DNA from 3 places in the Mesorhizobium sp. J428 genome. Region 3 is predicted to be linked to each of the others. Evidence: predicted binding sites of a transcription regulator. Region 3 holds the regulator's gene; each other region holds the start of a gene.
What was found. The regulator PhoB, encoded in region 3, activates phosphate uptake and scavenging genes when phosphate is short. The targets are predictions, from matches to a motif close to TGTCATNNANCTGTCAT.
Positions count from the first base shown of each region.

Region 1: the regulator PhoB is predicted to act here: its motif matches at 5,026-5,042, upstream of ugpB (sn-glycerol-3-phosphate ABC transporter substrate-binding protein UgpB).
Region 2: the regulator PhoB is predicted to act here: its motif matches at 3,756-3,772, upstream of LRS09_RS04315 (alpha-D-ribose 1-methylphosphonate 5-triphosphate diphosphatase).

Region 1 covers NZ_JAJOMX010000001.1:302,302-312,836, forward strand. Annotated here, with positions in the region: gene LRS09_RS01490 (sensor histidine kinase) at 1-641, opposite strand, end outside; partial or broken gene LRS09_RS01495 (sn-glycerol-3-phosphate import ATP-binding protein UgpC) at 712-1,775, opposite strand; gene ugpE (sn-glycerol-3-phosphate ABC transporter permease UgpE) at 1,784-2,632, opposite strand; gene ugpA (sn-glycerol-3-phosphate ABC transporter permease UgpA) at 2,706-3,593, opposite strand; gene ugpB (sn-glycerol-3-phosphate ABC transporter substrate-binding protein UgpB) at 3,658-4,971, opposite strand; gene LRS09_RS01515 (glutathione S-transferase family protein) at 5,113-5,748, opposite strand; gene LRS09_RS01520 (EAL domain-containing protein) at 5,843-6,694, opposite strand; gene LRS09_RS01525 (EAL domain-containing protein) at 6,799-7,626, opposite strand; gene LRS09_RS01530 (pyridoxal phosphate-dependent aminotransferase) at 7,862-9,061, shown strand; gene LRS09_RS01535 (SemiSWEET family sugar transporter) at 9,213-9,470, shown strand; gene LRS09_RS01540 (caspase family protein) at 9,543-10,535, shown strand, end outside.
Region 2 covers NZ_JAJOMX010000001.1:833,722-844,256, forward strand. Annotated here, with positions in the region: gene LRS09_RS04295 (TRAP transporter substrate-binding protein) at 1-514, opposite strand, end outside; gene LRS09_RS04300 (hypothetical protein) at 712-1,113, shown strand; gene LRS09_RS04305 (hypothetical protein) at 1,227-1,628, shown strand; gene LRS09_RS04310 (IclR family transcriptional regulator) at 1,736-2,530, shown strand; gene LRS09_RS04315 (alpha-D-ribose 1-methylphosphonate 5-triphosphate diphosphatase) at 2,543-3,679, opposite strand; gene phnE (phosphonate ABC transporter, permease protein PhnE) at 3,795-5,321, opposite strand; gene phnE (phosphonate ABC transporter, permease protein PhnE) at 5,318-6,301, opposite strand; gene phnD (phosphonate ABC transporter substrate-binding protein) at 6,363-7,271, opposite strand; gene phnC (phosphonate ABC transporter ATP-binding protein) at 7,360-8,196, opposite strand; gene LRS09_RS04340 (DapH/DapD/GlmU-related protein) at 8,331-8,948, opposite strand; gene phnL (phosphonate C-P lyase system protein PhnL) at 8,948-9,652, opposite strand; gene phnK (phosphonate C-P lyase system protein PhnK) at 9,654-10,430, opposite strand; partial or broken gene LRS09_RS04355 (alpha-D-ribose 1-methylphosphonate 5-phosphate C-P-lyase PhnJ) at 10,461-10,535, opposite strand, start outside.
Region 3 covers NZ_JAJOMX010000001.1:1,813,590-1,824,124, forward strand. Annotated here, with positions in the region: gene LRS09_RS09045 (CRTAC1 family protein) at 1-1,421, opposite strand, end outside; gene LRS09_RS09050 (vanadium-dependent haloperoxidase) at 1,426-2,748, opposite strand; gene phoB (phosphate regulon transcriptional regulator PhoB) at 2,834-3,523, opposite strand; gene phoU (phosphate signaling complex protein PhoU) at 3,537-4,241, opposite strand; gene pstB (phosphate ABC transporter ATP-binding protein PstB) at 4,271-5,086, opposite strand; gene pstA (phosphate ABC transporter permease PstA) at 5,101-6,693, opposite strand; gene pstC (phosphate ABC transporter permease subunit PstC) at 6,686-8,074, opposite strand; partial or broken gene LRS09_RS09080 (PstS family phosphate ABC transporter substrate-binding protein) at 8,186-9,191, opposite strand; gene LRS09_RS09085 (response regulator) at 9,346-10,535, opposite strand, start outside.

The DNA of each region.
Region 1 (10,535 bases), 1.5 Mb from region 3:
TTCTCGCGACCGAACGGCTTCAGGTGCTCCTCGACGAGTTCGGCCAGCGACGCCCCCACCCAATCCGAATTGACCAGAAGATCGTGCGAGCGCGACAGAGCCATGATTCGGTCGCGCACCCGCTGTTCGAACTCCTGCGGATCGCTGGTGCGGCGGCCGGTCTCGCGCACCATCGACAGGATGACGGCGAACTGATTCTTCACGCGGTGGTTCACCTCGCGCATCAGCAGGCGGATGCGCCGCTCGCTCTCCTTGGTGGCGGTGATGTCCCGCGCAATCTTCGAAGCTCCCACGATCCGCCCGGACGGATTGCGGATCGGCGAGACGGTCAGCGAGACGGGCACCATCGAGCCGTCCTTGCGCTTGCGGATCGTCTCGAAGCTCGGCATCGGCTCGCCGCGCCGTATGCGGGCGATGATCTCGACCTCTTCCTGCCGACGGTCGTCCGGGATAAGCATCATCACCGAGCGCCCGATAGCCTCTTCGGCCGTATAGCCGAACAGCCGCTCCGCTGCCTTGTTCCAGCTTGTGATGATGCTGTTCAGATCCTTGCTGACGATCGCGTCGAAGGATGAGTCCACGATCGCCGCGAGATGGGCGTCTGCCGTTGCGGAAGCTAAAAGATCATCGTCGCTGGTCATGCCCGCTGGTTAGCCCCTGCCGAAACCGGCGGCAACTAAATATGACAGGTCCCGACGACACCAGTCGGCGTCATATGCGCCGGCCGCTCGACGCATCGAAGAGATGCGCCGCACCCGGCTCGATGGCAAGTGGTATGGTCTCGCCGACCGCCACCAGCCTTGCGCCCGGCAACCGCACGACGAAGTCATTTTCGCCGGCAATCCGCCCGTGCGCCAACGTGTCGGCCCCCAGCGTCTCGACCGCCGCGACCGTCAGGCTGAAATCCGCCTCCGACGGCGCCACCGCTCGGACATGTTCGGGCCGGAGCCCAAGCAGCACCTTGCGGCCATCGTCGGGAACAACGGTCTCACGCAGCCTGACGCTGCTTCCCGCCGGAAACGAGACTGCCCCGCCCGACACCTCGCCTGCCATTAGATTCATCGCCGGCGAGCCGATAAAGCCGGCTACGAACGTCGTCGCAGGGCGCGCTACACCTCCATCGGCGTCGCGATTTGCTCGGCCACGCCTTCGTTCATCACCACCAGCCGGTCGGCCAGCGTCATCGCCTCCACCTGATCGTGTGTCACGTAGAGCGAGGTCGTGCCGACATTGCGCTGCAGCGTCTTGATCTCGAGCCGCATCTGCACCCGCAGCTTGGCATCGAGATTGGAAAGAGGCTCGTCGAATAGAAAGGCTGCCGGCTCGCGCACCAGCGCGCGTCCCATAGCCACACGCTGGCGCTGCCCGCCGGAGAGCTGCTTCGGCTTGCGGTCAAGATAGGGCTCCAGCCGCAACATCGACGCTGCCTTGCCGACCCTCGCCTTGATCTCGTCGCGCGACAGGCCTGCGATCTTCAGGCCGTAGGCCATGTTGTCGAAGACCGACATGTGCGGGTAGAGCGCATAGTTCTGGAACACCATCGCGATGTTGCGCTGGCGCGGCTCGAGCTCGTTGACGACCCTGCCGTCGATCCAGATCTGGCCGCTTGTTATGCGTTCCAGCCCGGCCACCATACGCAGCAGCGTGGACTTGCCGCAGCCCGACGGTCCGACGATGACGATGAACTCGCGGTCCTTGACGTCGAGGTCGACGCCATGGATGACCTCCTGGTTGCCATAGTTCTTGCGGACGTCCTTCAGCGCGACGGTCGCCATGGGCTCTCCTATTTCTCGGTCTCGACCAGGCCCTTCACAAACCAGCGCTGCATCAGGACGACGACCAGGATCGGCGGCAGGATGGCAAGCACGCAGGTCACCATCACCAGATGCCACTCGGTGTCGGCGTCGGCGAAGGAGATCATCTTCCTGAGCGCGATGACGATCGTGTTCATCTGGTTGTCGTTGGTGACGAGAAGCGGCCACAGATATTGCGTCCAGCCGTAGATGAAGAGGATGACGAAGAGAGCCGCGATGTTGGTCCGGCTGAGTGGCAGCAGGATATCCTTGAAGAACCGCCACGGCCCCGCGCCGTCGACGCGTGCAGCCTCCACCAGCTCGCCCGGAATGGTCAGGAAGAACTGCCGGAACAAGAGCGTCGCGGTGGCCGACGCCATCAGTGGCAGGGTGAGGCCGGTATAGGTGTCGATCAGGCCGAGATCCACCATCACCTTGTAGGTCGGCAGGATGCGCACCTCGACCGGCAGCATCAGCGTGATGAAGATCAGCCAGAAGAAGGTCATGCGGAACGGGAAGCGGAAGAACACGATCGCATAGGCCGACAGGATCGAGATGAAGATCTTGCCGATGGCGATCGCCAACGCAACGACTGTCGTGTTGAAGAGCAGCGTGCCGACGGGAACACCGCCGATACGACCGACGCCTCCGAACAGTGCCTCGTAGTAGTTGTTGAAGAATTCCTTGCCCGGCAGCAGGGGAAGCGGCGGACGCAGGATCGTCTGCAGCGAATGGGTGGAAGCGACGAACGTGTAGTATATCGGGAATGCGACGATCAGGATGCCAACGATCAGAATCGTGTGCGCGGTGTAGCGCGAGGTGCGGCTGAGGCCGACCATCGAGCCCTCCTCCTGCCGTCCAAGATACGCCGCCGTGGACATCGCTGCTGACGGCTCCTTCGCGGCGGCGGACTCAGCCATAGTGCACCTTCTTTTCCACGTAGCGGAACTGGAAGGCCGTCAGCGCGATCACGATGACCATGAGGATCACGGATTGCGCAGCGGAGTCGCCGAGGATGAGGTTCACGAAGCCATCGTTGTAGACCTTGTAGACCAGCGTCTCGGTCGCCTTGCCCGGCCCCCCGCCCGTGACGGCGTGGATGATGCCGAATGTGTCGAAGAAGGCGTAAGTGGTGTTGATCACCAGCAGGAAGAAGGTCGTCGGAGCCAGCAGCGGAAAGACGATTGTCCAGAACCGCTTGCTCTCGCCCGCGCCGTCTATCGCCGCCGCCTCGATCAACGATTTCGGGATCGATTGAAGCCCTGCGACGAAGAACAGGAAGTTGTAGCTGATCTGCTTCCAGGCCGCCGCCGCGATGATGAGCACCATCGCCTGGTTGCCGTTGAGCAGCGGATCCCAATTGTAGCCGGTGGCCCTCAACATGTATGCGAAGGTGCCCATCGTCGGATTGAACATGAAAAGCCAGAGCATGCCCGCGATCGCAGGCGCCACGGCGTAAGGCCAGATCATCAGCGTGCGGTAGATGCCCCGGCCGCGGATCACCTTGTCGGCCATCACGGCGAGCAGCAGCGCGACCACCATGGCAAGGACGGCGGTGGCCACCGAGAAGATGACCGTTACCTGCAGCGAACCGATGTAGTTGGGATTACTGAGGACGCGGCGGAAGTTGGCCAGCCCAACGAACTGGCTCTGCAGGCCGAACGGGTCTTCGCGCAGAAACGACTGTTGCAGCGCCTGGCTCGCCGGCCAGTAGAAGAAGACCAAGGTGATCGCCAGCTGCGGCGCGAGCAGCAGGTACGGCAATACCTTGTTCGGGAATGTGACGCGAGTTGCGGACAAAGCGGGATCCAGCCGGAGAGAGTCCGGACGCCGCGAAAGGCCGCAGCGCCCGGATGTTCGGTTATCAGTTGCCGATCGCCTGCTGGATCGCCTCGTTGCCGCGCTTGACGGCATTGTCGAGCGCCTGCTGCGCGGTCTGTTCGCCGGCAAGCATCTTTTCGAACTCCTCGTTCTGGATGTCGCGAACCTGCGGCAGGTTGACGAGACGCACACCCTTCGAGTTCGCGGTCGGGGCCTTGCCCATCATCTGCTGGATCGGGATCTCGCGGCCCGGGTTCTGCTCGTAGAAGCCGGACGACTTCGTAGCTTCATAGGCAGCCATGGTGACGGGCAGGTAGCCCGACTTCTGGTGCAGCCGCGCCTGGATCTCCGTCTGCGACAGGAAGTCGAAGAACGCAGCCACGCCCTTGTATTCCTCGTCGGACTTGCCGGCGAAGACCCACAGCGAGGCGCCCCCGGGAATCGTGTTCTGCGGCGCGCCTTCCAGGTCCGGATAGTAGGGCAACTGGCCGAGGCCGTATTTGATGCCCGACTTGATCACGTCGCCCAGGCCCCCGGAGGATTCGGTGAAGATGCCGCACTCCTGCGACAGGAAGAGCTGCTTGGCCTCGGAGGTGCGGCCGCCGTAGCGGAACACGCCTTCCTTGGCGAGGTCGGCGATCGTCTGGAAGTGCTTGACGTAGGGCTCGGTGTTGAAGGTGAGTTCCACGTCGGTCGAGGCGAGGCCGTTCTCGTTCGTGCCGTACTGCAGGTTGTTCCAGGCGGTGAAATTCTCGAGGCCGATCCAGGTCAGCCAGGTCGAGGTATAGCCGCAGGCCGCAGCGCCCGAGGTCTTGATCTTGCGCGCCGCCTCGAACACTTCGGGCCAGGTCTTCGGCGGGGTCTCCGGGTCGAGGCCGGCCTTCTGGAAGATGTCCTTGTTGTAGTAGAGGATCGGCGAGGACGAATTGTAGGGGAACGAGAGCATCGTCCCGTCCGGCTTCGAATAGTAGGCGACGATGCCCGGCAGATACTGGCTCTTGTCGAAGGCCTTGCCGCCCATCGACAGGATCTCGGCGACGGGCTTCACCGCGCCCTCTGCGGCCATCATCACGCCGGTGCCGACGTCGAAGACCTGGATGATGTGCGGCGGCTGCTTGGCGCGGAAGGCGGCGATGCCGGCGTTCAGCGTCTCCGGATAGGTGCCCTTGAAGACGGGCGTCACCTTGTATTCGGTCTGCTTCTCGTTGAATTCCTTGGACAGCGTCTCGACGACTTCATTGTTGGCGCCGGTCATCGCGTGCCACCAAGTGATTTCCGTCACGGCGAAGGCCGAGCCGGACATGAACGGCAGCGCAGTGAGCGCGGTTGCAAGCGAAAGCAGTGTGGGGACTCTCATCATTCTCTCCCGTAAGATAGCCGGTTGATCACCGGTCGTATTTGGTCATGCTTTATTACGGGGGGATGACAACATGCACGGCCGCGCATGTCTATATCAAAAGTTCGCTCCTCTTTCGCTCCTGCTTCGCCTGTTTTCCAATCAGCCGCCGAACGCGGAATGTTGTGCCGGCTTCCAATCAAGATCGACATAGCCCGGTGCAGCCCTCACCCGGTCGAGCCAGCGGACGACGCCTGGAAAGCGCGCCATGTCATAGCCGGCAATATCGGCGTGTTGCGTGTAGGCGAAGAGCGCGATGTCGGCCACGCCGATCTCGTCGCCGACAAGCCATGGCTCGACCGCCAGCCGGGTCTCCATGACGCCGAGCGCCTTGTGGCCGCCGTCGAGAAGGCTCGCCATCCGCTCCGGCGTCGCCAGCGCGGCGCGCTCCGGATAGAGGACCAGCGACCGGCGCACGGCGATCAGCGGTTCGTGGCTGTACTGCTCGAAGAACAGCCATTGATAGACCAGAGCGCGTTCGTAGGGGTCGGACGGGACGAAGCGCGAGCCCTCCCCGAGATAGAGCAGGATCGCGTTCGATTCGGCCAGGAACCGGCCGTCCTCCAGCTCCAGCAGCGGCACCTTTCCGTTGGCGTTCTTGGCGAGGAAGGCCGGCGAGCGTGTGGTGCCGTCGCGCGAACTGGTTTCGACATGCTCGAAGGGTTGCCCGAGCATCGCCAGCAGGAGCCGCGGCTTGTAGCAGTTGCCGCTGTCGGCCATTCCGTAGATGCGGATCATCGTCGTTTCCCTTGCTGATCTCCACGACTGTGCCTCGCCGGCCCTCGGCAGACCAGCCAGAAATAGTGAGAGAAGGATCAGCGCCGCTGATGGATCAGCTGGCGGCGTAGAGCGGCACGACGCGGTCGCCGAGGCCGGTGAAATGCTCGATCCGCCATGGCCTGTCGTCGAAATGCGATCCGGCGAGTTCCGGCTTGCCGAGGAGAAAGCCCTGCAGATAGTCCGCGCCGGTTTCGATCCCGGTCACGAGCTGGGACGGCGTCTCCAGCCCCTCGAAGATCACCAGCGCTCCGGCCGCCTTGAGGCTGTTCGACAGCCGGGAAAGCAGGTGCAGCGCGGCCGGCTCCTCCATCACGCGGCGCAGGAAGGCGCCGTCGAACTTGACGAATTCGGGCGCGACGGCCCTGACATGGTCGAGCGTGGCATTGGCCACCCCAAAGCCGTCGATGGCGAGCCTCATGCCGAGGCGACGGATCTCGGCCGCCAGGCGCACGAATGTGTCGCGATCCACCGTGTCAGCCTGCGTTATCTCGCAGACGAGCAGCCCTGCGTCCACGCCGAGGCGTCCAAGGCGTTCCGCCATCTCGTCGAGCTGAGCGACCGACCTGTCGAGATCGGTGTTCACCCCGGGGTCGTAGTTGAAGAACAGCTCGACGCCGGAAGCGCCGATATTTGGATAATTCTCAAGGTGGAGCGTCTGACACAGCCACTCGACGTAGAACCTCTCCTCCGGCGCGACCTGAGCCAGGAATTCGACCGCCGGCACGGCGACGCCCTCCCGAAACACGCGTGCGAACGCCTCGACGGACCGCGCGCGCAGCACGCCGTCGCGGAAACGCCAGACCGGCTGATAGGCGGACTTGATGTGGACGTCACGATACCGCGCTGTGCGCAGGCCGATCTCGTCAACCAGAATTTCGTTGTCGAAGATCAATCGACCGGTCAATTACCCCTCCGCACGCGGCCACTGCGCCAACCGGCGATTGCCGCGGGCGAATATCCCGACGATTTCTTTGCAAGCCGTGAATTTCGATGTTGCAATCCTAGGTATTAACCGGGAGTGGAACCTCGACGGCCGAACGAGGGTGCCCGTCGTGGCAGTGCGGCCGGCGCCGCTGCCGAAGGGTGGGCTTTGGCCTCGCCGCGCTCGACCACAGCGACTTCAGGCGAGGGAAAAGGAAAGACAGCAGGGACGGTCTCGGGATAGGCGATCGCATAGCCCTGCACCATCGACACGCCGCTCTTCTCGGCGAGCTCGAGCTGCCAGCCGTGCTCGATGCCCTCGAAGACCGTGCGGATGCCCTGCCGCGTGAAGGACTCGACCATGCCGGCGAGCAGCGCGTAGCCTGGGCCGGAGTTCATCAGCCAGTTGATCCAGTGCGCGTCGAACTTGACGACGTCGGGCTTCAGACGCTCGATCCGGTGGATGTCGGAATCCTCCGCGCCGAAATCGTCGACGGCGATGCTGAATCCGTGCTTGCGCAGCGCCTCGACGAAGGAGAACAGCGTGGATTGAGAGGCCGTCCGCTGCTCCGTCACCTCGCAGACGATTCTCTCCGGCGCGACCTCCGCCTCGTGGAGCACGAGCCGCATGTCGCGCAGCGCAGCTTCTGTCAGTTCCCTGTCGCTGAACACCGACGGATCGAAATTGATGAACACCCTCGCCGACGGATGCAGAAACTTGCCGGCGTTGAGGAGATGCAGCGTCCGCGACAACGTCTCGACATGCATCCGGTCGATCGGCGGGATCAGGCCGAAGAAGACGCCGGGCGCAGCCGCCGCACCGTTTCGCGATGGCCTCAGCAGCCCCTCGAAGGCGACAGGAACGAGTTTTCCGTTCACGAAGGAAAAGATCGGCTGGAACGCGCTGCGAAGCACATAGTACCCCACACCCCGACATAGCTTCCGTCAGGATGGGCGGTCACATGGGCGAGGCCGACGCTGCGCGCCATGGCGTGGATCTCTGCTGGTACTGTCGGCGCGCAGGCTAACGACCAAGATTTTACCACTCGTTAACGCGGGCGGGGCGGATCGATACTTGCGCCCGCTGCCGTCTTGCGACATGAGGAGCCCGCGCGAAACCGCGCTGAGATCCTCAAGGAGACTTTCCGTCATGGCGTTCCTGGCCGACGTCCTTTCCCGTGTGAAGCCTTCCGCGACCATCGCGGTGACCCAGAAGGCCCGGGAACTGAAAGCGAAAGGCCGGGACGTGATTTCGCTCGGTGCGGGCGAGCCGGATTTCGACACGCCGGACAACGTCAAGAACGCGGCGATCGAGGCGATCCGCCGCGGCGAGACGAAGTATCCGCCGGTGTCCGGCATCGTCCCGCTGCGCGAGGCGATCGCCGCCAAGTTCAAGCGCGAGAACAATCTCGACTACAAGCCGGAGCAGACCATCGTCGGCACCGGCGGCAAGCAGATTCTGTTCAACGCCTTCATGGCGACGCTGAACCCCGGCGACGAGGTGGTGATCCCGACACCCTACTGGGTGAGCTATCCGGAGATGGTGGCGATCTGCGGCGGCACGCCCGTGTTTGCGCCGACGACGATCGACAACGGCTTCAAGCTCACCGCCGCCGCGCTGGAGAAGGCGATCACGCCGAAGACGAAATGGCTGGTGATGAACTCACCGTCCAACCCGTCGGGTGCCGCCTACACGCGTGACGAACTCAGGGCGCTTGCCGACGTGCTGCTCAAGCATCCGCATGTGTGGACGCTGACGGACGACATGTACGAGCACCTGACCTATGGCGATTTCGTCTTCACGACGCTCGCCGAGGTGGAACCGGCGCTCTACGACCGCACCCTGACGATGAACGGCGTGTCGAAGGCCTATGCCATGACCGGCTGGCGCATCGGCTACGCGGCCGGCCCCGTGCAGCTCATCAAGGCGATGGACATGATCCAGGGCCAGCAGACCTCGGGCGCCTGCACCATCGCGCAGTGGGCCTCGGTCGAGGCGCTGAACGGGCCGCAGGACTTCGTGCACAAGAACAAGGCGATCTTCCAGGCGCGCCGCGACCTCGTCGTGTCGATGCTGAACCAGGCCCGCGGCATCAACTGCCCGGTGCCGGAAGGTGCCTTCTACGTCTACCCCTCCTGCGAGGGCGTGATCGGCAAGAAGGGTCCGTCGGGCAAGGTGATCGCGACCGACGAGGACTTCGTCTCCGAGCTGCTCGAGGCGGAAGGCGTGGCGGTGGTGCACGGCTCGGCCTTCGGCCTCGGCCCCAACTTCCGCATCTCCTACGCAGCGTCGGAGAAGACGCTCGAAGAGGCCTGCATCCGCATCCAGCGTTTCACCAACTCGCTGTGATTCGCGAACCGGCCGGCGGCATCTCCACGCCGCCGGCCCCTTCCCGATATCGTCTCGGGACATCCGGCTGCGACGAAGCCGTCATTGACAGGCGGCGAGGTGGCGGCGTATCGCCCCGCCCGCATTTCAGGCATTCCCCGGAGAACGCTGGATGAACCTCCCCGTCGAACTGATCGGCAGCGCGGCCGCCGTCATCACCTCGCTCTGCTGGGTGCCGCAGATGGTGAAGATGTTCCGCGAGCGGCAGACGGCCGGCGTGTCGCTGATCGCCAACGGCGCCTTCGCCTCCGGCGTTTTCCTTTGGCTAGTCTATGGCATCCTGATCGGCTCCTGGCCGTTGATCGGCGCCAATCTGGTGACGCTCGCCTGTGCGTTGAGCATCGTGGCTTTGAAGCTCCGTTACGGTTGAGGCCGCCATCGGATTGCCATCAAGGCGCAATCATGTAGCTTCCGCTGCGGAAATACGAACGGGTTGGAGATGATGGCACGCTGGAGGAACCTGCTGGCGCGTTGGACGGTCCTTGCGATTTTCCTGGTCCTGTCGACTGCCGGTCTTGCGCAGGACAAGCCGTTGAAGGGTGTGGCGCTGGTCGTCGGCCAGTCCCGCTACGCATCGCTGGCGCCGCTCCCTAACCCGGCCAACGACGCCCGCCAGATCGCAGCGATGCTCGAAAAGCTCGGCTTCGAAGTCGAGACGCTGATGGACGCCGACGCGCGAGGCCTCTCAGGCGCGCTCGGCGGCTTCGAGGAGCGCGCCCGCGGCGCGGACGTCGCGCTGGTCTACTATTCGGGCCATGGCGTGGAGGCCGGCGGCGAGAACTTCCTCGTGCCCGTCGACGCGCTCCCATCCGAACCCAAGGGGTTCGCTTCCGCGACGAAGCTCCTGGAACGACTCCAGAAATCCGTTCCCGTCACCATCGTCCTGCTCGATGCCTGCCGCAACAACCCATTTCCGGCGGGAACCACCCTCCTCGACGACAACGGCAGGCCGCAGCCGATCGCGGCGACGGGCTTGGGCGCGAGCCGCGGCGTCACGCCCTTTGCCTCCGATCCCGGCAAGCCGGATTCGGTCGGCGCCATCGTCGGCTTCGCGGCCGAGCCCGGCAAGGTGGCGCTCGACGGCGAGCCGGGCGGTACCAGCCCTTACGCCACCGCCCTGCTCAAGCACCTGTCGGCGCAGGGCCTGCACTTCGCCGACATCATGACGCTCGTCGCCGAGGAGGTCTATCTCGACTCTGACGGCCGCCAGGTTCCCTGGACCAATGCGAGCCTGCGCCGCCAGCTCTACTTCGGTGGCTCGGCCGAGCCGGCGGCCGACGAGCGCACGCCGATCAGGACCGAACGTCGCGGCCTGCTCCTCACCATCGCATCGCTCAGTTCCGTCGACCGGGCGCAGGTCGCCGCCGTCGCGCGCGAAAAGAGCGTGCCGATGGGCCTGCTGTTCGCAGCGCTACGCGCCGCCGGCGACCACGCG
Region 2 (10,535 bases), 980 kb from region 3:
TGAGCCCGGCGAAGTCCGGAACCGACTTTACGACCTTGGCCGCGGACAGGAAGTGGCGCTGCCCGATATCCGTGGTCTGCAAGCCGACGAGACCCGCCGGCGCGAGGTCGTCCAGCACCTTCTGGCCGATGTCGCTCATCGCGACCTTGGTAAAGTGGTCGTAGTCCTTGATCAGGAAGGGAAGCTGGTAGGCGTCGAGCGCCTGGCGTCCCGTCACCAGCGGGAACAGCACGCCGGAACAACCGCACAGTTCGTTGGTGCCGGCCATGGCCGACTCCAGGTTCTGCTTGTCCTCGCCGAGTTGGCGGTTGGGGAAGATGGTGATGTCGATCGCGCCGGGCACGAGTGCCTCGAGCGCCTTCTTGAACTCCACCGCGGCGATGTGGCCCGGATGGATCTCGTTGGCGGCATGGGCGAGACGCATCGGGATCGGTGCGGCGCGCGAGACGTGGGGCATGGCAAGCGTTACGGCCATCGCGCCTGTCGACACGATGAGCTGTCTGCGGGTCAGCATGAACGTTTCCTCCGTTTCGTTATGCAGAACGCTGTTTCGTTCAATAGTTCCTTGATCAAATGACCCTGTCAAGCGGGATCAGGCATTTTTTGCGACACGGCGCAATCGTGGCAACTGGTCTTGACAAGAACCGCTGAGACAGCTTTCTAATTTTAGATCAAGCGTTCCGTCAGACAGAACGACTAGGGAGAGAAACGATGTACGACCCGAGCGACCCAAGATCCCGCATGGCCGCAAGCGCAGCCGCCTCCAAGGCAGTCGCCCCACAGGCTTTCGCCGGTGCCGATTACGGCCTCTTCTACGAGATGGCACCACAGGTCGTCGGCGACGGCGCGAGGACGTGGCTGACCCGAGGCCAGAACTTCCTGGTCGCCCAGAGCGAGGTCGACGCGGGCGGATCTTTGCCGCGCGCCGGCCAGGCCGACGAATACGTTCTGCTGCTCCCCGACCGTGACACGCCCGCCGTCATCGAGGCCAACGGCGAGCGCGTCGAGGTCGACGGCTTCTCGCTCGTCATCCTCCCGCCGGGCGACAGCCGCATCACCCTGCCGAAGGGGGTCGTGCGACGCGGATCTTCTCGACCCGGTCGGACGACCTGAACGCGCTCTGCTCGAACGCCGAGTCCTACGCCGAGCAGCACCCGAATGTCGCGCTGCTGGAGCCCTGGCCCGATCCGGTCGGCGGCTTCCGCATTCGCGCCTACAGCCTCGACGTGCCGCCGACGCCGGGCCGTTTCGGCCGCATCTTCCGCTGCACGACTTTGATGGTGAACTATCTCGAGCCTCAGCACGGCCCGCGGGACATCACCAAGCTGTCGCCGCATCACCATGACGATTTCGAGCAGGGTTCGCTGGCCCTCGACGGCGCCTTCACACACCACCTGCGCTGGCCTTGGACCACAAACCTCAACGTCTGGCGCGATGACGAGCATGCGCTCGTCCAATCGCCTTCGCTGACTGTTATTCCGCCGCCGGCGATCCATACCTCGCGCGGCATGGAGCCGGGCCTCAACCAACTGATCGACATCTTCTCGCCGCCGCGTGTCGACTTCGCGAAGCAGGGCTGGGTGCTGAACGCGGACGAATATCCGATGCCGGCCCATCTGGCCGATTGACCGTGCGTGGTCTGTCGTCCTTCAGCGGGCTTGCTCCGCGCGGCAGGAACGATAAGTCTGGCACTGGTGCCGATGTCGTTGAGCGGCGCGGAAGGGGTAAGAACGCGGTGAAGGACGGCACGAATGGCGAGACATCACGCGGAGGGTCGATCCAGGCGGTCGAGTTCGCACTCGAGATCTTGGAATATGTGGCACGCGGCCAGACATCCGTCGGCGTGTCGGAAATGGCGCGCGCCTTCGACACCACCAAGAGCCGGATCCACCGGCACCTGCAGACCCTCGTCTCCGCCGGCTATCTGATCCGCAACGAGGAGACCGAGCGCTATTCGATCAGCGCCCGGCTGATGGCGCTCGGCCAGGCCGTCAGCGAGAGCTTCGAACTCGCCACAGCCGCCCGCGACGTCGCGCGCGAGCTGCGGGACCAGACCGGCCACGCCGTCGCCATCAGCCAGCCCGAGAACGACGGCATGCGCATCCTCCTGGTGATGCCTAGCCGGTCCAACATCGAGATATTCGTCAAGCCGGGCTCGCTGCTGGCCTACAATTCCAGTTCACAGGGCAAGATCTCGCTCGCCTTCGGCGACGAACTCGTCTTCGCGCGCGTCCTGTCCGAGCCGCTGGAAATGCGAACGCCCTATACCATCACCGACCCGGAGCAGCTCCGCCGGGAGGTCGAAGCGATTCGCAAGCGCCGCTGGGCGGTCGGTCCCAACGAATCGATGATCGGCCTCAACGCACTCGCGGCCCCGATCTTCGATGCGCTCGGCAGCTATGTCGGCTCGATCGCCATGACCGATTCGGTTCAATACATCCCCGAGACGCCGACGACCGACCAGGTTCGCCACCTCCTGGCGGCGGCCGCCAAGATCTCCGCCAATCTCGGCTTCCGACCGAGGAAGTGATCGGAAGAGAGGTCAGCTCACCCGCTGGCCGCCGCGCCAGACGGAGCGAACCGTCGGCAGCCCGTGATGGTGGCGCACGCGCACCAGGTCGGCCCGCTTCTCCAACGCGATCTCGCCTCGGTCGTCGAGCCTGACGGTGCGCGCAGGCGTGGAGGTCACCAGCGCGACGGCCTCGGGCAGGGATATCGCCCCCTCCCCCTCGGCCAGCAGAAATGCCGCATGGATCAGCGAGGAGGGGATGTAGTCCGAGGAGAGCACGTCGAGGATGCCGGCGTCGGCGAGGTCGCGGGCCGCGATGTTGCCGGAATGCGAACCGCCGCGAACGATATTCGGCGCGCCCATCAGCACGCTCATCCCCGCCTCGTGCGAGGCGCGGGCCGCTTCGAGCGAGGTCGGGAATTCCGCCAGCCGCACCCCGTCCGCGATCGCCTCGTCGACATGGGCGAGCGTCGCGTCGTCATGGCTGGCGAGGGTGACGCCTGCCGCGCGGCAATGCTCGGCGACGGCCCTGCGATGGACGGCCGAATAGCGCGCGGACTGTTCCCTGCGGGTCGCGACATAACGCTCGAACGCCTCGTCCGAGAGGCCCCGCTTGGTCTTGTAGTAGAGCGTATACTGCTCCATCGTCTGGAACTGCCGCTGGCCGGGCGCGTGATCCATCAACGAGGCGAGCCGCACGTTGCGGTCGGTCTTGAACTGTTCCAGCGCGTCGAGCACGTCGGGCGACGAGACCTCGCAGCGCAGGTGCAGCAGATGGTCCGCGCGCAGCCTGTCGTGTCCCTGCGCCGTCTCGATCGCGTCGGCCAGGAGGCGCATTTCGTGCGGATCGAAGCCGCCGTCCTCGTCCGAGCCCATGCGCAGGCAGTCGAACACGGTCGTGATGCCGGAGGCCGCGATCTGCGCATCATGTGCCTGCACCGCGGCGATCGCGTTCCAGCGTACGCCGGGCCGCGGCGAATAGTGGCCTTCGAGGTGGTCGGTATGGAGCTCGATCAGGCCCGGGACGAGGTAGTCGCCCTCCAGATCCTCGCCCGTCGTGCTCGACGCCGAAATGTCCGCGATACTGCCGTCGCGGATGAGCACCGCGCCGGGCCTCACCTCGTCGCGAAGGACGATCATGGCGTTGCGGAGAACGGCTTCCTGCGGCATGCGGGCGACTTCCCATTGCGATCGGCCCGCCGGACCTTCGGTCGCGGGTCTGCAACTGGTCGCTTAGGAGATTTGCATGACAGTTTGACGAAGGCCCGTGGGCAAGTCAGCGGGATCAGCTCGGACCGGTCGGCGGTGCGATCAGCCGCTGCCTCAGCGCGGTGGAGACGTTGTCGAAGATGAACACCACGATCAGGATCAGGATCACCATGTAGGCGACGTTCTCCCAGTCGGAATTGGTGCGGATCGCTTCCCAGAGTTTCAGGCCGATGCCGCCGGCTCCGACGGCGCCGATGATGGTTGCCGAGCGCGTGTTCGATTCCCAGAAGTAGAGCGACTGCGACAGGAACACCGGCAGCACCTGCGGCACCACGCCATAGCGCTGTACCACGGCCGGCGCCGCCCCCACCGAGCGCACGCCCTCGCGCTGCTTATCGTCGATGTTCTCCAGCGCCTCGGAATAGAGCTTTCCGAGTGTGCCGGTGTCGGTGAAAAAGATTGCCGAAATGCCGGCGAGCGGCCCCGGTCCGAAGGCGCGGGTGAAGAACAGTGCCCAGATCAGCATGTCGACCGAGCGCTGAAAGTCGAAGAAGCGCTTGGCGACCTGGTTGAGCAGCCGGTTCGGCATGATGTTGCGCGCCGCGATAAAGGCGAGCGGGAAGGCGATCAGCGAGGCAAGCACCGTGCCGGCAAAGGCCATGACGATCGTCTGCAGCAGCTTCGTCCACACGTCGAGATGCTGCCATTCGGCATTGTAGAGGATGTTGTTCCAGGCGAGCGACAGGTTGGTGCGCGACGGATCGATCCGCTCGCCCGACACGATCAGGTCGAACACCTCGCCAGCGGATTTTCCCCAGAAGGGCGAGTTGATGTCGAAGACGAAATTCGCCCAGCCGAGGAAGCGGTGGCGGATCTTCACCTCGTCGCTCTCGATCTCCGCGCGGCCGGGAACGCCGAAATAGACGATCACCTTGTCCCCCGGAGAGCGTTGGCTGGCCCAGGACGGCAGCGGCCCTTGCGCGTTGACCGCTTCATTCTGGACGATATCGAGCACCAGCGTCTCGTCGCCTCGTGTGACGGTGACCTTGTCCGGGCGGATGTCGACCGTGCCCGCGCCGCTGAAATCGACGGTCGCGCGGACGACCTCCTCCGTCGGCGAGATCGGGGCTGCCCGGACAGACGGCGCTGCCGGGCTGACCGATTCGCTCGGAACGGAGGTCTTCCCGCCGACCGGCCCAAGGAAGCTGCCCGAGGAACTCGATGCCCCGCCGCCCGAGCCGCCGGTGGACGCCGCCCCCCTTACGACCATCGCTTTCTCGCGCACCAGCCAGTCCGGATTGCCATTCGGACCCAGCGGATCGAATCGGGTGAACGTCACCTCAAGGTGATCGTCCCGCAGGTCGATATTGGGACGGATCTCGTAGGACACCCAGTCGGCGAGATAGGCGCCGGCGATGTCCCACTTCGCATTGGCGAACACGCTGCCGATGGAAAAGAACCACCAGGCGAACACAAGGTAGAGAACGAAGCCGCCGACGCCTGCCAGCGAGCTCAATTGCTTGCGTCGCGACCCTTCCAGCGCCGTCGGATAGCGGGCCGCGACGTCCCTCATGTCGGCGGTGATCTCGGTCGTCATCGTCAGGCTCCGCGGCCGAATTCGAAGGCCTGCTCGCCCACCAGGCGGCGCCGCAGCCAGGCGGAGAACTGATCCACCGCGACGATCGTGCCGAACAGGAGAAGGACGATCGCGAGTGTCTTGGCCTCGTGCGTCTGACCGATCGACAACCGCAACGCCTCGCCAATGCCGCCGCCGCCCACCGCGCCGATGATCGTCGACGCCCGCACGTTGATCTCAAAACGCAGCAGGAAATAGGAGACGAAGTTCGGCATCACCTGCGGCACGATACCGAACCAGACGCGTTCGACCCAGCTGCCACCAACCGCGCGCAGGCCCTCGTCGGGTCGCATGTCGGCATTTTCGACCACCTCGAAGAACATCTTTCCGAGCGCGCCGATCGTATGGATCGACACCGCGAGGATCGCCGGGATCGCGCCGAGCGAGAACACGGCGAGGAAGAAGCCGGCGATCACGATCTCCGGGAAGGCGCGGAGGATTTCCATGAAGCGGCGCACAAAGAAGCGCAGCCAGCGGTTGGCGACGAGGTTTCGCGCGGCGAGGAAGCACAGCAGGAAGCCGAAGAAGAACCCGATAAGGGTCGAGAGCAGCGCGATGTTGAGTGTCTCGATCATCAGGTAGACATATTCCGGGACGTAGAGCGTCTCGGTGAAGTAGGTGCGGCCTTCCGGATAATCGTATTTGAGGCTCCCGTCGTCATAGGGGGACGGCAGGTCGAACAGTGCGCGCCACACTTCCCAGCCGTCGCGCGGTATAAGCTGGCCGACGAAATCGAAGAGATGCGGAAGCCGGTCGAAGAACTTGCCGGCGTTGGATTCGTTGGCAAACCAGAGAGATCCGGCCATCGCAACGACCAGAAACACGACGCCGCCAAGCGTATAAAGGCGACGTCGCGAGGCGAGTTCACGCCAATGGCGCTCGACCAGGCTGCCGCTCTCCGACAGCATGGGCTTCGGCGCAGCCGCCGTCTCTGTGATCGCGCTCATGGGGTCCCCGCAAGAGAAACGCCGCGAGGTTTCCCCCGCGGCGTCGCCATTCATTCCAGGATCACGAGCCGATCTTGGCTTTGCGGGCGTCGATGATCGGCTGGTAGAAGTCGGTGGTGACCTCGGTGTAGCCCTTGAAGTCGCCACCCTGGATCGCCGAGAAGCAGGCCGCGTCGGTCGTCGGCAGGTTCATCATGAAATCCTTAAACTTCGACTTCATGTCGGCGTCCATGGAGGTGCGGACGACGATCGGGCCGTTCGGGATCAGCGGCGACTTCCAGATCTCGGTCAGGTCATCCATGTCGAGGATGCCCTTGTCGACCATCTTGCGCAGGTTGCCGGAGGAATAGCCCTCCGAGAACTCGCCGACGCCCGAGCCCCAGGTGGTGCCGGCATCGAAGGTGCCCTTCATCACTTCGAGGACGAGGTTCTCGTGGCCGCCGCCGAAGCCGGTCTCGGAGAAGTAATCCTTGACAGGGACGCCACCGAGATCCTTGGGCAGCGTCACCGCCGGGATCAGGTAGCCGGAGGTCGAGTCCGGATCGGCGAAGCCGAGCTTCTTGCCCTTCAGGTCGGCCAGCGTCTTGATGCCGGAGTCCTTCTTGGCAACCATGATCGAGTAGTAGCCGGTGGCGCCGTCGGTCTGAACAGTGGTCAGGATCGGCTCGACCGCGTCGGCTTTCTCGAGATAGACCTTGGCAAAGGCCGAGGCGCCGAGCTCGGCATAGTCGAGCGTGCCGCCCAGGAGGCCCTGCACGACGCCGTCGTAGTCGGCTGCCGGGAACAGCGAAACCTTTTCGACGCCAAGGACCGCCGGGAGCTTGTCGACCATGCACTGGAAGTTGCGCAGGCGGTCGGCTTCGTTCTCGCCGCCGAGGATGCCGATGCGGAATTCCTTGAGGTCTTCCGCCTGGGCCGCGTTGGCGAGCGCGCCGAGCGCGACGGCGGCCATGAGTGCTTTCCTGAACATGTCGTCTCTCCTGTTGCGAGCGGGCAGCCGCCGCGCTCCGGTCTCGGTCTGATGCTGGCCCGTCACGAGGGCGATGCGATCCCGTCGCTCACAGCCCGGCGAAGGCGGGTTCGAGCGGTCCGGCGGATTGGAATTTCCGGGGTTTTTCCGAAACGATGCTGGTGGACGTGATCTCTTCGGGAATGTCGTCCGCATCGGCGCCGTAGACGCGCGCGACGGCCTCGCGGTCGAGGTCCTCCGGCCCGCCGTCGAACACGACCTTGCCGCCGGACATGCCGATGATGCGGTCGCAATAGCTGCGAGCCGTGTCCAGCGTGTGAAGATTGGTGACGACCGTCAGCCCTTCGCGCCGGTTGATGTCGCGAAGTGCGTCCATCACGATCTTGGCGTTCAGCGGATCGAGCGAGGCGATCGGCTCGTCGGCGAGGATCACCTTCGGCTGCTGCATCAGGGCGCGCGCGATCGCGACGCGTTGCTGCTGGCCGCCCGACAGCGTGCCGGCGGCCTGCAACGCGGTCTGCGCGATGCCGAGCCGCTCCAGCGCGTTGATGGCGAGGATGCGCTCGTCACGGCTGAAGATGCTGAGCAGGTTGAGGACGGTGGAGCGATGGTTGAGCCGGCCGAGCAGCACATTGGTCAGCACGTCGAGGCGCGGCACGAGGTTGAACTGCTGGAAGATCATGGCGCAGTCGCGCTGCCAGTTGCGCAAGGGTGCGCCGCGCAGCGTCGAGACTTCCCGGCCGCCGAAATGAATCGACCCCACGGAGGGGTCGACAAGACGGTTGATCATGCGAAGCAGGGTCGACTTGCCGGCGCCGGAACGGCCGATGACGCCGACCATCTGGCCTTCCTCGATCTCGATCGTGACATTGTCGACGGCGGTGTTCCTGCCAAATCGGCGCGTCACATTGGTGATCTTCAGCATCCGCGACTTCCCCACGTGGGGATTTACCCCTTCGCATCTGCGAGAAGCGCTATGGGATCAACATGAAACCGGCGTGTCCGTTGGATGACGGTTTTGTTACGATTCACAGCGGCGCGAGCCGCTGGAACCGGGCCTCACCCGCCGTGCTTTTCCAGGAACGCCTCGGCGCTCAGAGAGCGAAAGTCCTCCAGCGCGTCGCGCAGGCGCTGGTGGTCCCAGTCCCACCAGGCGAGTGCCTGGTAGCGCCCGGCCGTCCTGCGGTCGAAGCGCTCGCGGATCGGCCTGGCGGGAACGCCGGCGACGATCGTGTAGGGCGCGACGTCCTTGGTCACCACCGCGCCGGCGCCGATCGCCGCGCCGTCGCCTACGGTCACGCCGGGCAGCACCGTCGAGCCGTGGCCGAGCCAGGTGTCGTGGCCAATCGTCACCTTGCGCGCCCGCCGCGCGGCAAAGAAATCCGCCTCGTGCTCGGCGTCCGGCCAGTAGTCGGAGGCGCGGTAGGTGAAATGGTGCAGCGTCGGCCGGTCGACCGGGTGATTGGTCGCGTTGAGCCGGACGGAGGCCGCGATGTTGGCGAACCTGCCGATCTCGGCGCACCAGACATGGCAGTCCTGCATCAGGTAGGAATAGTCGCCGATCTCGGCCTCCGCGATGCGGCAGCCTTCCGCGATCTCCGTGTAGCGGCCGAGCCTGGTGTCGCTGACCTGCGCAGAGGAATGGACGAGCGGCTCTTCGGACAGGCCCTTGGACATCAGGCGGCTTTCTTCGGTGCAAATGCGGTGACGTCGATGACATGGTCGGCGACCGCCTCGCGCACGTCCTGGTCGTGGAAGATGCCGAGCATGGCGACGCCCGCACGTTTCTTCTCGCCGATCATGTCGATGACGATCTGCCGGTTGGCCGCGTCGAGCGAGGCGGTCGGCTCGTCGAGCAGCAGGATCGGATGGTCGGTGATGAAACCGCGCGCGATGTTGACGCGCTGCTGCTCGCCGCCGGAGAAGGTGGCAGGCGGCAATTGCCACAGGCGCCCCGGCAGGTTCAGCCGTTCCAGCAGCGCACGCGCCCTGCCCCGCGCCTCCTCCCGGTCCTCGCCACGCGCCAGCAGCGGATCAGCGACCACGTCGACGGCCGAGACGCGCGGCACGGCGCGCAGGAACTGGCTAACATAGCCAATCGTGTCGCGGCGGATCGCCAGCACGGTGCGCGGTCCCGCCGCCGCCAGATCGACCAGATGGCCGTTGTGGGAGACAATCACCTGGCCGGCGTCGACGCCGTAATTACCGTAGAGCATCTTCAGGATCGAACTCTTTCCCGCACCCGACGGACCGCCGAGCACGGCGCATTCGCCCGCCTTGAGCGAGAAGGAGACATTACGCACCACGGGCAGCTCCACGCCGCCGCGCAGATGCATGACGAAGCTCTTGGCAACATCGGAGACGACGAGGGGGGTGGGCATGTCACACCTGCAAAATCGAAGAGACGAGCAATTGCGTGTAGGGCGCGCGCGGATCGTCGAGGACGCGATCGGTGAGGCCGTGTTCCACCACGACGCCGTCTTTCATCACCATCATCCGGTGCGAGAGCAGACGCGCCACCGCGAGGTCGTGCGTGACCACGACGGCCGCGAGCCTGAGATCGCTGACCAGCCCGCGCAACAGGTCCAGCAGGCGCGCCTGGACGGAGACGTCGAGCCCTCCGGTCGGCTCGTCCATGAACACCAGCCGCGGCCCGGTGACGAGGTTGCGCGCGATCTGCAGCCGCTGGCGCATGCCGCCCGAAAACGCGCGCGGCTGGTCGTCGATCCGGTCGGCGGATATCTCCACGCGGCCGAGCCAGTCGATCGCCGTCTCGCGGATGCGGCCGTAGTGCCGGTCACCAACGGCCATCAGCCGCTCGCCGACATTGGCGCCGGCCGAGACCGACATGCGCAGGCCATCGGCCGGGTTCTGGTGCACAAAGCCCCAGTCGGTGCGCATCAGGAAGCGGCGCTCCGCCTCGCTCATCCGGTAGAGGTCGCGCCACTGCCCGTCGCGCATGCGGTAGGAGACGAGGCCCGAACTCGGCGGCAGCCGCGTCGAGACGCAGTTGAGCATCGTCGTCTTGCCCGAGCCGGATTCGCCGACCACGGCCAGAACCTCGCCCGGCCACAGCTCGAACGAAACGTTCTCGCATCCCCGGCGCGCGCCGTAGGATTTTGAGAGCGAAGTGACGCGGAGCAGGGGTTCGTCGGTCACGACACAGCCTCCGCCTTTTCTCCCAGCTCGCCCACTGTACCCCTCAGCACGTCGCGTCTCGCAATGATCCGTGTCGGAGCAGACAAACATCCGTCCGCCGCGGTC
Region 3 (10,535 bases):
CCGCCGCCGACGGTGATCTCACGGCGGAGGGTGCGCGCACCGCAGCGCACCTCCACCCAGGCGCCGATCGCGCCGACATTGGGCGGCGGCTGGCCCAGCGCGAACGCCGCCCAGTTGCCCGCCACGCCGCCATTGCGCCACAGCCGCGCCTTGCTGTTGCGGTTGACGACGACGAGATCGACCTGGCCGTCGAGGTTGAAATCGGCAAGCGCTGCTCCCCTGCCCGTATCGAAGCTCGCGATGCCCGCGGCCTCGCCCGCCTCCTCGAAGGTGCCGTCGGGCTTCTGAAGGAGAAGATTATCCGGATCCTTCATCGCGAAATCGGGCATCTCCGAGACGTTCCCCTTGGCGACGAAGAGATCGGCGAGACCGTCATTGTTCACGTCCTCGAACTGGGCGTGCCAGGCGGTCGACGGCTTCACCTCGCCGCCCGTATAGGGCCGGTGCGCCGTGACGCCCTTCGCGAAGGCGATGTCGGCGAAACTCGCCTTCGGAGCGCCGCCCTCGGGCCTGGGGGCGAGCGTCTGGAGCTTGTTGTCGGCCATGGAGGTGAGGAAGTATTCGGGGTAGCCGTCGCCGTCGAGGTCGGTGCTGGCGATGCCCATGCCCCAGATCTTGAGCGGCTTCCAGCCGTCGGCCGGGCCATAGAGCGCGGGCGGCTGGCCGGGATCGATCCGCCACATCTGCTCTTGCCCGCCCTTGTAGTATTCGCGGTCGTTGGAGACGCGCAGCGACGGCGCGCCCGACCGGTTCCAGTCGGTGAAGAGCATGGACAGGGCGCAGTAGCTGGGCTTGAGCGGCAGGGGCGGAGCGAACCTGCGTTCCTCGCCCGCCGGGCGGTGCAGCCAGTTGTCGGTGCAGGAGCCCCAAGGGAACGCGTCCTGCGTCCGGTCGATGTAGTTGCCGACGGCAATGGTGGGGAACCGCGCGCCCTTCTCCCACGTCGCGGCCAGCGCCGTCGACCAGGCGTCGCCGCCGTCGAAGCCGAAGGCCTCGTTGGCGCGCTCGAAGCGGCAGGCTCCCAGTCCTCTCATCACCACGTTCTCGCCGACCCGCAGGAGGACGAGGTCCCGATTGCCGTCGCCGTCGATGTCGAGCGGATAGGCGCCCGACACCATGTCGAGTTCCAGGCTGCTCTCCTGCGCAGCGAAGGAGAGCGGGCCGCCGACCGTGCCCGTGTTGCGGTAGAACGTCGCCGGCGCGGCTCCGCCTGCGAGCAGCATGTCCGGCATCCGGTCGCCGTTGCAGTCGAATACGGCCGCGCCGCCGCCGACCATGAACTCCCACTCGCCGGTGAAGACGTGGTCGATCCCGGCCGAAGCCGTCTCGTCGGTGAATGTCGGGACGGCGCTTTCGAACGCCTCCGACGCGGCAGGGCCGATGGCAAGGAGCGCGGCCAGCAGGGCGGGGATCAGGCGCATGGCGTCAGTTCCTCGTCCTGAGCGCGTTGGCATAGGCGCCGACGCAGCGCCCCTGGTCGAGCCCGCGCTCGATCGCCGAGCGGAAGTGGATCCCGCCATAGAGCCGCGAGATGCCGGCCTCTTCCGCCGCCGCCCAGAAGCTCGCGAAGCGGCGCGCCGGAAGGCCGTCATCGGAATGCGTGCCGTCCTCGAAAGCATAGGCCGGCCCGAACATGTCGGTCAGCACCGTCGCGGCCGCCCCGGACTGGGTCGAATGCCCGCTCGGATATTCCGGAAAGGGCGGCGTGTTGAGGATCGCCTCCCACTTCGGATCGATGACGCGACGGATATAGGTGAGCGGGCGGACGAGGTCGTATTCGAACTTGGAATGCCAGCAGCCGATGAAGGCATCCGCCAGCGTGACGCCCAGCCGCACCAGCGTCTCGGCGCTGGTGACGAGATCGGCGTCCTCCTTCTCCAGGATGCCGATCGCAATGGAAATCCAGTGGCCGGGCGGCGTGGGCGACAGCATCGGATCGTCGGACCAGAAGCGCGCGATCGCCCGCTGCTCGTCGGTGAGGCCGTTGACCGTGTCCCGCACCTCGCTGGCCTCGATGTAGAACTGCGAGCCGGGTGCCTCGCTGTAGGCCGGCGGCGGCGGCAGCCCGCAGGATGCGCCGTCCGGCATGGCGAAGGTGCGCGTCCTGCCCCAGTCGGGCAGGAGCGGAAACTGCTGCTGGCGGACGAGGTTGGTCGGCACCCAGTGCGCCGGTCCCTCGGTCAGCTTGTAGTCCAGCGGAAAGCCCATGTTCTCGATCGTTGCGCCGCCGTCCGTCGCCGCCCAGGCGAGGATGTGGCGCGCCACCGCGCGGCCATAGTCCTCGCTGCGGCGCACGACCTCCTCCGGCACGCCGAGCGCGGCGTCGGCGGCCGCCTTCCTCGCCATCGCGGCCATCGCGCGCTGGCCCGTCGGGCCGGTATTCTCGAACAGCGCCGCCGCGGCATGCGCCATCGCCGCCTGCACGACGACGGCGCCGTCGTAGGACTGTCCGGCCTCGCGCGGCGGGACCGGCGTCAGCTCGTTCAACTGGCCTGCGAGCGAATGCAGCCCGTCGGAGCCGGTCGCAAGCGCCTCGAAGGCGGTCACGCCGAGATAGGCGAAGGCGCGGCTTGCGACAGGCGGCGAATAGGTCGCCGTATGGCGGACGAGCTCCAGCACGAGGCGGTGCCAGACGAGCAGCGCGTGACGCGAGCGTGCCGGCTCGGAGACGGGTTGCTGCGCGGCGGCAATGGTCGCGCCGCAAAGCAGGACCGCCACAACGACCCACAATGTCCGCACGATGCGCATGCGCAGCCCTCCCTTGCCTCCGTCGGGCGAGAGAAGCACGCACACGGCCGTCGCGGCAAGCGGCCGGAGAGATCGGCTGCTTCGCCTAATCCTCGCGGATGGCGTAGCCCGAGCCGCGGATGGTGCGGATGACGTCGGTCTGGCGGCCGTTGTTGACCGCCTTGCGCAGGCGGCCGACATGGACGTCGACGGTGCGCTCGTCGATGTAGTTGGTGTCACCCCAGACATTGTCGAGCAGCTGGCCGCGCGTGTAGACGCGGCCGGGATGCTGCATCAGGAACTCCAGCAGCCGGAACTCGGTCGGCCCGAGGCGGATCTCGTTTTTCTTGCGGTAGACGCGGTGGGATTCGCGGTCGAGCACGATGTCGCCAACCTTGAGCACGCTGGACAGCACCTCGGGCTTGGCCCGGCGCAACAGCGCCCTCACCCGCGCCATGAACTCCGGCGTCGAGAACGGCTTGACCAGATAGTCGTCGGCGCCGGTCGACAGGCCGCGCACGCGGTCGCTCTCCTCGCCGCGCGCAGTCAGCATGATGATGGGCAGACGCTCGGTCTCGGAGCGCATCCTGAGCCGCCGGCAGAGCTCGATGCCGGAGACGGCGGGCACCATCCAGTCGAGCACCAGGAGATCGGGCACGTTTTCCTGCAGCCTGAGCTCCGCCTCGTCGCCACGAGTGACGATCTCGACCTGGTAGCCTTCCGCCTCGAGGTTGTAGCGCAGGAGGACGCCGAGCGGCTCCTCGTCCTCCACGACCATGATCTTCGGGGCAATCATTCCGTTCTGTTCCTCAGGCGGCGGACATTGCCGCCGTCTCGTCCACCTTCGGACGGTTGGCCGGCAGAAGCGTTCCCGTCATGACGTAATACGCGTTCTCCGCGATGTTGGTCACATGGTCGCCGATGCGCTCGAGGTTCTTGGCGCAGAACAGGAGATGGGTGCAGGCCGTGATGTTGCGCGGATCCTCCATCATATACGTCAGGAGTTCGCGGAAGACGGCGGTATACTGGATGTCGATCTTCTCGTCGTCGGCCCGCAGCGTCTTCAGCGCCTCGGTGTCGCGGGCCACGTAGTGGCTGATCACCTTCTCGACCTGCTCGAGAACCAGCGAGGCCATCGTGTCGATCGAATGCGACAGGTTGCGCGGGGTCGAGGTCTGCCCGACGGCGCCGACGCGCTTGGCGATGTTCTTGGCCAGGTCGCCCACCCGTTCGAGATCGGCCGCCATGCGGATCGCGCCGACCACGGCGCGCAGGTCCTGCGCCATCGGCTGGCGCTTGGCGATCAGCGTGACGGAGGAGTCGTCCAGCTCGCGCTGCTTGGCGTCCATGATCGCGTCGTCCGAGACGACGCGCTGCGCCAGCGCATTGTCGGACGTCAGAAGCGCCCGGGTGGAGCCCGAGACCATCGATCCCGCCAGACCCCCCATGTCGCGGATCAGCCGGTCGATGTGCTCGAGTTCCTCGTCGAAGGAGGTGACGGTATGCTCGCCCATTGTTCTGTCCTCGTGGCTCGATCGTGCCGTCAGCCGAAGCGGCCGGTGATGTAGTCCTGGGTGCGCTTGTCGTCGGGGCTGGTGAACATCTTGTCCGTCGCCCCTTCCTCGACCAGATAACCGAGGTGGAACATCGCCGTGCGCTGCGACACGCGGGCCGCCTGCTGCATGGAGTGGGTCACGATCACGATCGTGTAGTTCTGCCTCAGTTCGTCGATCAGCTCCTCGACCTTTGCAGTCGCGATCGGGTCGAGCGCCGAGCAGGGCTCGTCCATCAGGATCACCTCCGGAGACACGGCGATGGCGCGCGCGATGCACAGGCGCTGCTGCTGGCCGCCGGACAGGCCGGTGCCCGGCTCGTGCAGGCGGTCCTTCACCTCGTTCCAGAGCGCCGCCTTCTTCAGGCTCGACTCCACGACGGTGTCGAGCTCGGCCTTGGACTTCGTCAGCCCGTGGATGCGCGGGCCGTAGGCGACGTTTTCGTAGATCGACTTCGGGAACGGGTTCGGCTTCTGGAACACCATGCCGACGCGTGCGCGCAGTTCCACGACGTCGATCTTGGGATCGTAGATGTCCTCGCCGTCCAGCGTGATCTCGCCGCCGACGCGGGCGATGTCGATCGTGTCGTTCATCCGGTTCAGGCAGCGCAGGAAGGTCGACTTGCCGCAGCCCGAAGGACCGATCAGCGCCGTCACCTGCTTCTCGCGCACGTCGAGGTCGACCCCGAACAGCGCCTGTTTCTCGCCATAGTGGACGGTGACCTGCTTGCCACGCATCTTTACGACAGGTTGTTGCGTCATCGGATTCAGCTTCTGTTCGATCGCGGCTTCGTTGAATACGTTCATCTCTTTCTACTCCATCACCAGCGACGTTCGAAGCGCTTGCGCAGGATCACGGCGATTGCGTTCATGAGGATCAGGAACCCGAGAAGGACCATGATCGCCGCCGACGTCTTCTGCTGGAACGCGGGCTCGGGGAAATCGGCCCACATGAAGATCTGGACCGGAAGAATGGTGGCCGGCTCGGTGAAGCCGCCCGGAATGTCGACGATGAACGCGACCATGCCGATCATCAGCAGCGGCGCGGTCTCGCCGAGCGCATGTGCCATGCCGAGGATCGTGCCGGTCATGATACCGGGCATCGCCAGCGGCAGAACGTGGTGGAAGACCATCTGGACCTTGGACGCGCCGATTCCCAGCGCCGCTTCCCGGATCGACGGCGGAACCGCTCGCAGGGAGGCGCGTCCCGCGATGATGATGATCGGCAAGGTCATCAGGGCAAGGACGAGACCGCCGACGACGGGCGCGGATCGCGGCATGCCGAAGAAATTGAGAAACACCGCCAGGCCGAGCAGACCGAAGACGATCGACGGCACCGCCGCGAGATTGTTGATGTTGACCTCGATCAGGCTCGTGAACCGGTTCTTCGGCGCGAATTCCTCGAGATAGATGGCCGCGGCCACGCCGATCGGAAACGCCACTGCGATCGTGACGATCAAGGTCAGGAACGAGCCGACGACCGCGCCCCACACGCCGGCGAGCTCCGCCTCGCGGCTGGCGCCCGACGTGAAGAAAATCGTGTTCCAGGTGTTGGTGACCGCCCCGTCGGCCTTCAGACGGTCGAGCCACACGATTTCCCTGTCGGTGATCTTGCGGCTGGCCTCCGGCGTCGTGATGGTGCGCAGCACAGCGGGCGATGCGGTCGACACGGCAGCGTCGAGTGCTTCGTAGACGATGCCCTTGGCTGTGCCCGGGCCGACTTCTGTCAGCTTGACCGTTCCGCCGCCGGCGTCCAGCAGGAGCGACGCGGCACCGCTGGTCAGACGCAGGACACCGCCCTCGGCTTCGATGGCGCCCGCCCCACGGGCAAGACGCGTGATCGTGTCGTCGGCGAAGGTCACTGCGACGTCGCCGCTCGTGCCGGACACAGTCACGCCGGGCAGCTGTTGCGGAGCGGCGCTCTCGGCGAGAAGCCCCTTTAGATAGAGATCCGCGAAGTCGTCGAGAGGCACCTGGACATCGACCGTCTTGCCGGCAAGCGAGGGATCTTTCTCGACCTGCTGACGAAGGATGACCCCAGCTCCGGTGGAGACGATGCCGCGCAGAAGGCGGCGCTCCTGGCGGCCGGTCACGTCCGGAAACTTGGCGGCGAGCGCTTCGTTGACGGGGCCGGCATAGTCAAATCCCGTACGCGCCGCGGGATCGGCCGGAACCGCCGAGAGATCGATTGGCAGCGTAAGATAGTTCATGCGAAACGCCGGGAGCCCCTGCGTCACGATCGTCGAGATAAGAAGCAGCAGGAAGAATGCTGCCAGGGCCACGGCGCCCGCACCCAGCCATTTGAAGCGCAGTTCCGCACCGTAGCGTGATTTCAGTCGAGCCTTGGCGGCGTCATCCGTGTGGATGCTCGGCGCGCCGCGTGGCGAAAGCGGAGTGGCGACGATATCAGTCATACTGTTCCCGATACTTCTTGACCACGCGAAGGGCGATGACGTTGAGAGCAAGGGTCGCGCAGAACAGCACGAGTCCGAGTGCAAACGCCGCGCGGGTTTTGGCGCTGTCGAATTCCTGGTCGCCGACCAGAAGGGTTGCGATCTGGACCGTTATCGTGGTCACCGCCTCGAGCGGATTGATGGTCAGGTTGGCAGCCAGTCCGGCCGCCATGACGACGATCATGGTTTCGCCGATGGCCCGGCTGACGGCAAGCAGCATCGCCGAGACGATGCCCGGAAGCGCCGCCGGCAGGACGACTTTGCGGATGGTTTCCGATTTCGTGGCGCCCAGCCCCGCCGATCCGTCGCGCAGCGACTGCGGCACGGCGTTGATGACGTCGTCGGAAAGAGACGAAACGAAGGGAATGATCATGATTCCCATCACCACGCCCGCCGCGAGCGCGGATTCCGACGCCACGCTGAGGCCGACCGACTGGCCGAGATCGCGGAAGAATGGAGCGACTGTCAGCGCCGCAAAGAAGCCGTAGACCACCGTCGGAATGCCCGCGAGGATCTCCAGGACCGGCTTTGCCACGGCGCGAATGCTCCTGGTCGCATAGTCGGACAGATAGATCGCCGACATCAGACCGACGGGCGCGGCCACCAGCATCGCGATGAAGGTGATCAGCAGCGTCCCAACGAACAGCGGAACGGCACCGAAAATGTCCTCGTTGACCTCGCCGGCCGCCGTTCCCGCACCCGTGAAGGCGCTCTGGGGCGACCAATGCAGCCCAAACAGGAATTTGAAGAACGGAATCTCGCCGAAGAACAGCAGCGACTCGAAGATGAGCGAAAGCACGATGCCGATCGTCGTCAGCACCGCGACGACCGAGCAGGCTATGAGAAACACCCGCACGACCCGCTCGACCACGTGCCGCGCCCGGAACCGGGCGGAGATGTTCCGATAGGAATAGAGAAAGCCACCGACGGCGAGCAGGGCACAGACGATCCCGATGATCGTGAGGCTGGTGTTGTGAAGCGACCGATACGTCGCAGCGGCAGCCTCTTTGGTCGAATCGGTGAACCCGACCAGGCCGCCGAACGCGATCGCCTTTGCGTCGCGAATAAACGCCTCGATCTGCGGGATGCCTTGCCCGGCGAGTTCCGCGGCAAAGCGCGACTTGATGATCGAGGTCTCGATGCCGGGCGACGCCAGCCCCCAGGCGATCAGGGCGAGGAGCGCCGGCAGTACCGCAAACAGGGCGACATAGCTTCCATGCTGGGACGGCAGGGAATGCAGCTTGTGCACTTCGCCACCGACGACTGAGATCGCTCTGGAGCGGCCGGCGAAGTAACCCGCGGCACCAACAGCGGCGAGCAGAACCAGAATATAGAAGACCATGAATCCGTGCCCCGAGAAACTATGGCGCTAGGCGACGCTCGGCGTCGCGGCCGGGCCATGCGGCAGGGAAACGGCCCGGGCGATTGCGCGCCCGGGCCGGATATTATCCTATCAGGAGCCGAACGGCTTCAGCGCCTTCGCCTCTTCGGCGACCTTGGCGCGATCCGCATCCGGAAGCGGGATCAGACCCTTGTCGGCGAGATAACCTTCCGGGCCCCAGGCCGCGTCATTGGTGTATTCCGCGATGAACTCGGCCATGCCGGGGATGACGCCGACATGCTCCTTCTTCGCGTAGATGAAGAGCGAGCGCGACACGCCGTAGTCGCCCGAGGCGATGTTCTCGAAGGTCGGCTCGACGCCGTCCACCTTGTGACCCTGCAGCTTGTCGGCGTTCTGGTCGAGGAAGGAGAAGCCGAAGATGCCGAACGCCTTGGTGTTGGCTTCGAGCTTCTGGACGATCAGGTTGTCGTTCTCGCCAGCTTCGATAAAGGCGCCATCTTCGCGGATCTCGCCGCAGCCCTTTTCATTCGCGGCCTTGACCTCTTCCTGGCAGGCAGCGTCCATGACGAGCTCGACGAAGGCGTCACGGGGTACCGGATGTCGGCGGCGGGCCGAGCACTTCGATCTTCTGCGCCGGCAGAGAGGCGTCGATGTCGGACCAGTTCACGTAGGGGTTCGCGACGACCTTGCCGTCGACCGCGACGTTCTTGGCGAGCGCCTTGAAGATCTGCTCCTTGGTCAGGTCGACCATTGTGCCGGCCTTGGAGTTGGCGAGCACGATGCCGTCGAAGCCGACCTTGATCTCGACCGGGGTAACGCCGGCGGCCTTGCAGGTCTCGAGTTCCTTTTCCTTCATGGCGCGCGAGGCGTTGGTAAAGTCGGGGGTGTTCTCGCCGACGCCGGCGCAGAACAGCTTCATGCCGCCGCCCGTGCCGGTCGATTCGACCACCGGCGTCTTGAACTGACCGCCCTGGCCCAACTTCTCGGCCACCGCGGTGGTGAACGGAAACACGGTCGACGAGCCGACGATCTGGATCTGGTCGCGCGCCGCGGCGACACCCATTGAAGCGGCGAGGGCGAGCGATGCCGCCGAAGCCGCTAGGAGAAATTTCTTCATTTTGCCTACTCCCGTTCGGAATTCGGATGGAATTCTGTCGACGCCCTGAAGGCGACACCGGTGGCATTAACGGCGCTGTGTTACAGTTGGATGACAGTTTTGTGTCCGGAATAATTCCCTTCCCGGACCGCCCCGCGCGAGGCGAGAGGCGGCATCAGCCGGCGACGGTACGCGAGGCCCTGTCGTCCATCCAGAGCTCGACCTTGGCAAGCAGCGCGTTCGGGCTGATCGGCTTGGAGAGATAGTCGTCCATTCCCGCTTCCAGGCAGCGTTCGCGGTCACCCTTGAGCGCATGCGCCGTGACGCCGACGATCGGGACGCGCCCGCCGCCGCCGGCCTCGCGCTCGCGGATCGCGGCCGTGGCCTCCAGCCCGTTCATCATCGGCATCGAGATGTCCATCAGGATCATCCGTGGCTGCAGCGCCTCGAACGCCTCGAGCGCGCGCCGGCCGTTGTCGACGATCTCGAACGTATGGCCGGTCTCGCCCAGGATCTGCGTGAACACCAGCTGGTTCACCTCATTGTCCTCGGCGACCAGGATGTCGACCCGGTGCCGCCCTTCCGCGCGGGCGGGAACCGGCTTCGGAACCTGCGGCTCCAGCCTCGATACGGCTGGCCTTTCGACCGGCGCCGCTGCGAGGACCGGCGGCGCGCGATGGCGCTGTATCGTGGTCACCAGCGCGTCGAGCAGCACCGACGAGCGGGCCGGCTTGATCAGGTGGGCATCGATATCCAGGTCGCGGTAGCTCTTGTTCGACAGCGACTGGTCCACCGAGGTCAGCAGGATCAGCGGCGTGTCCGCGAGCGCGGGATTGGCGCGCACCGCCCTCGCCACGTCGGCCCCCGTCATTCCCGGCATCTGGTAGTCCAGGATCACGCAATCGACCTTGAGCCCGAGCCGCGAGGTGGTGTCGAGCACCAGCAGGCCTTCCGGCCCGCTCTGCGCCGCGCAGGCGTCGAACGCCCAGGACCGCATTTGCTCCATCAGGATGGCGCGGTTGACCGGATTGTCGTCGACCACCAGGATGCGCGCCCCCGTCACGTCGAGCGGCGCAACGCGGCGCGGCTTCTGGTCGGCGGCCACTGGAAGCTCCAGGCTGACCGTGAAGGTCGATCCCTCGCCCTCGGCGCTCCGCACCTCAACGCTGCCGTTCATCATCTCGACCAGCCTCGACGTGATCGCGAGGCCGAGGCCCGTGCCCTCGTGGCGGCGGGTCGAGGAGCCGTCCACCTGGCTGAATTTCTCGAAGACCAGCTTGAGCTTGTCGGCCGGGATGCCGATGCCCGTGTCGGTGACCGCAATGGTGAGCCGGGTCACGGACCCGTCCATCTCGCCGTTGACGT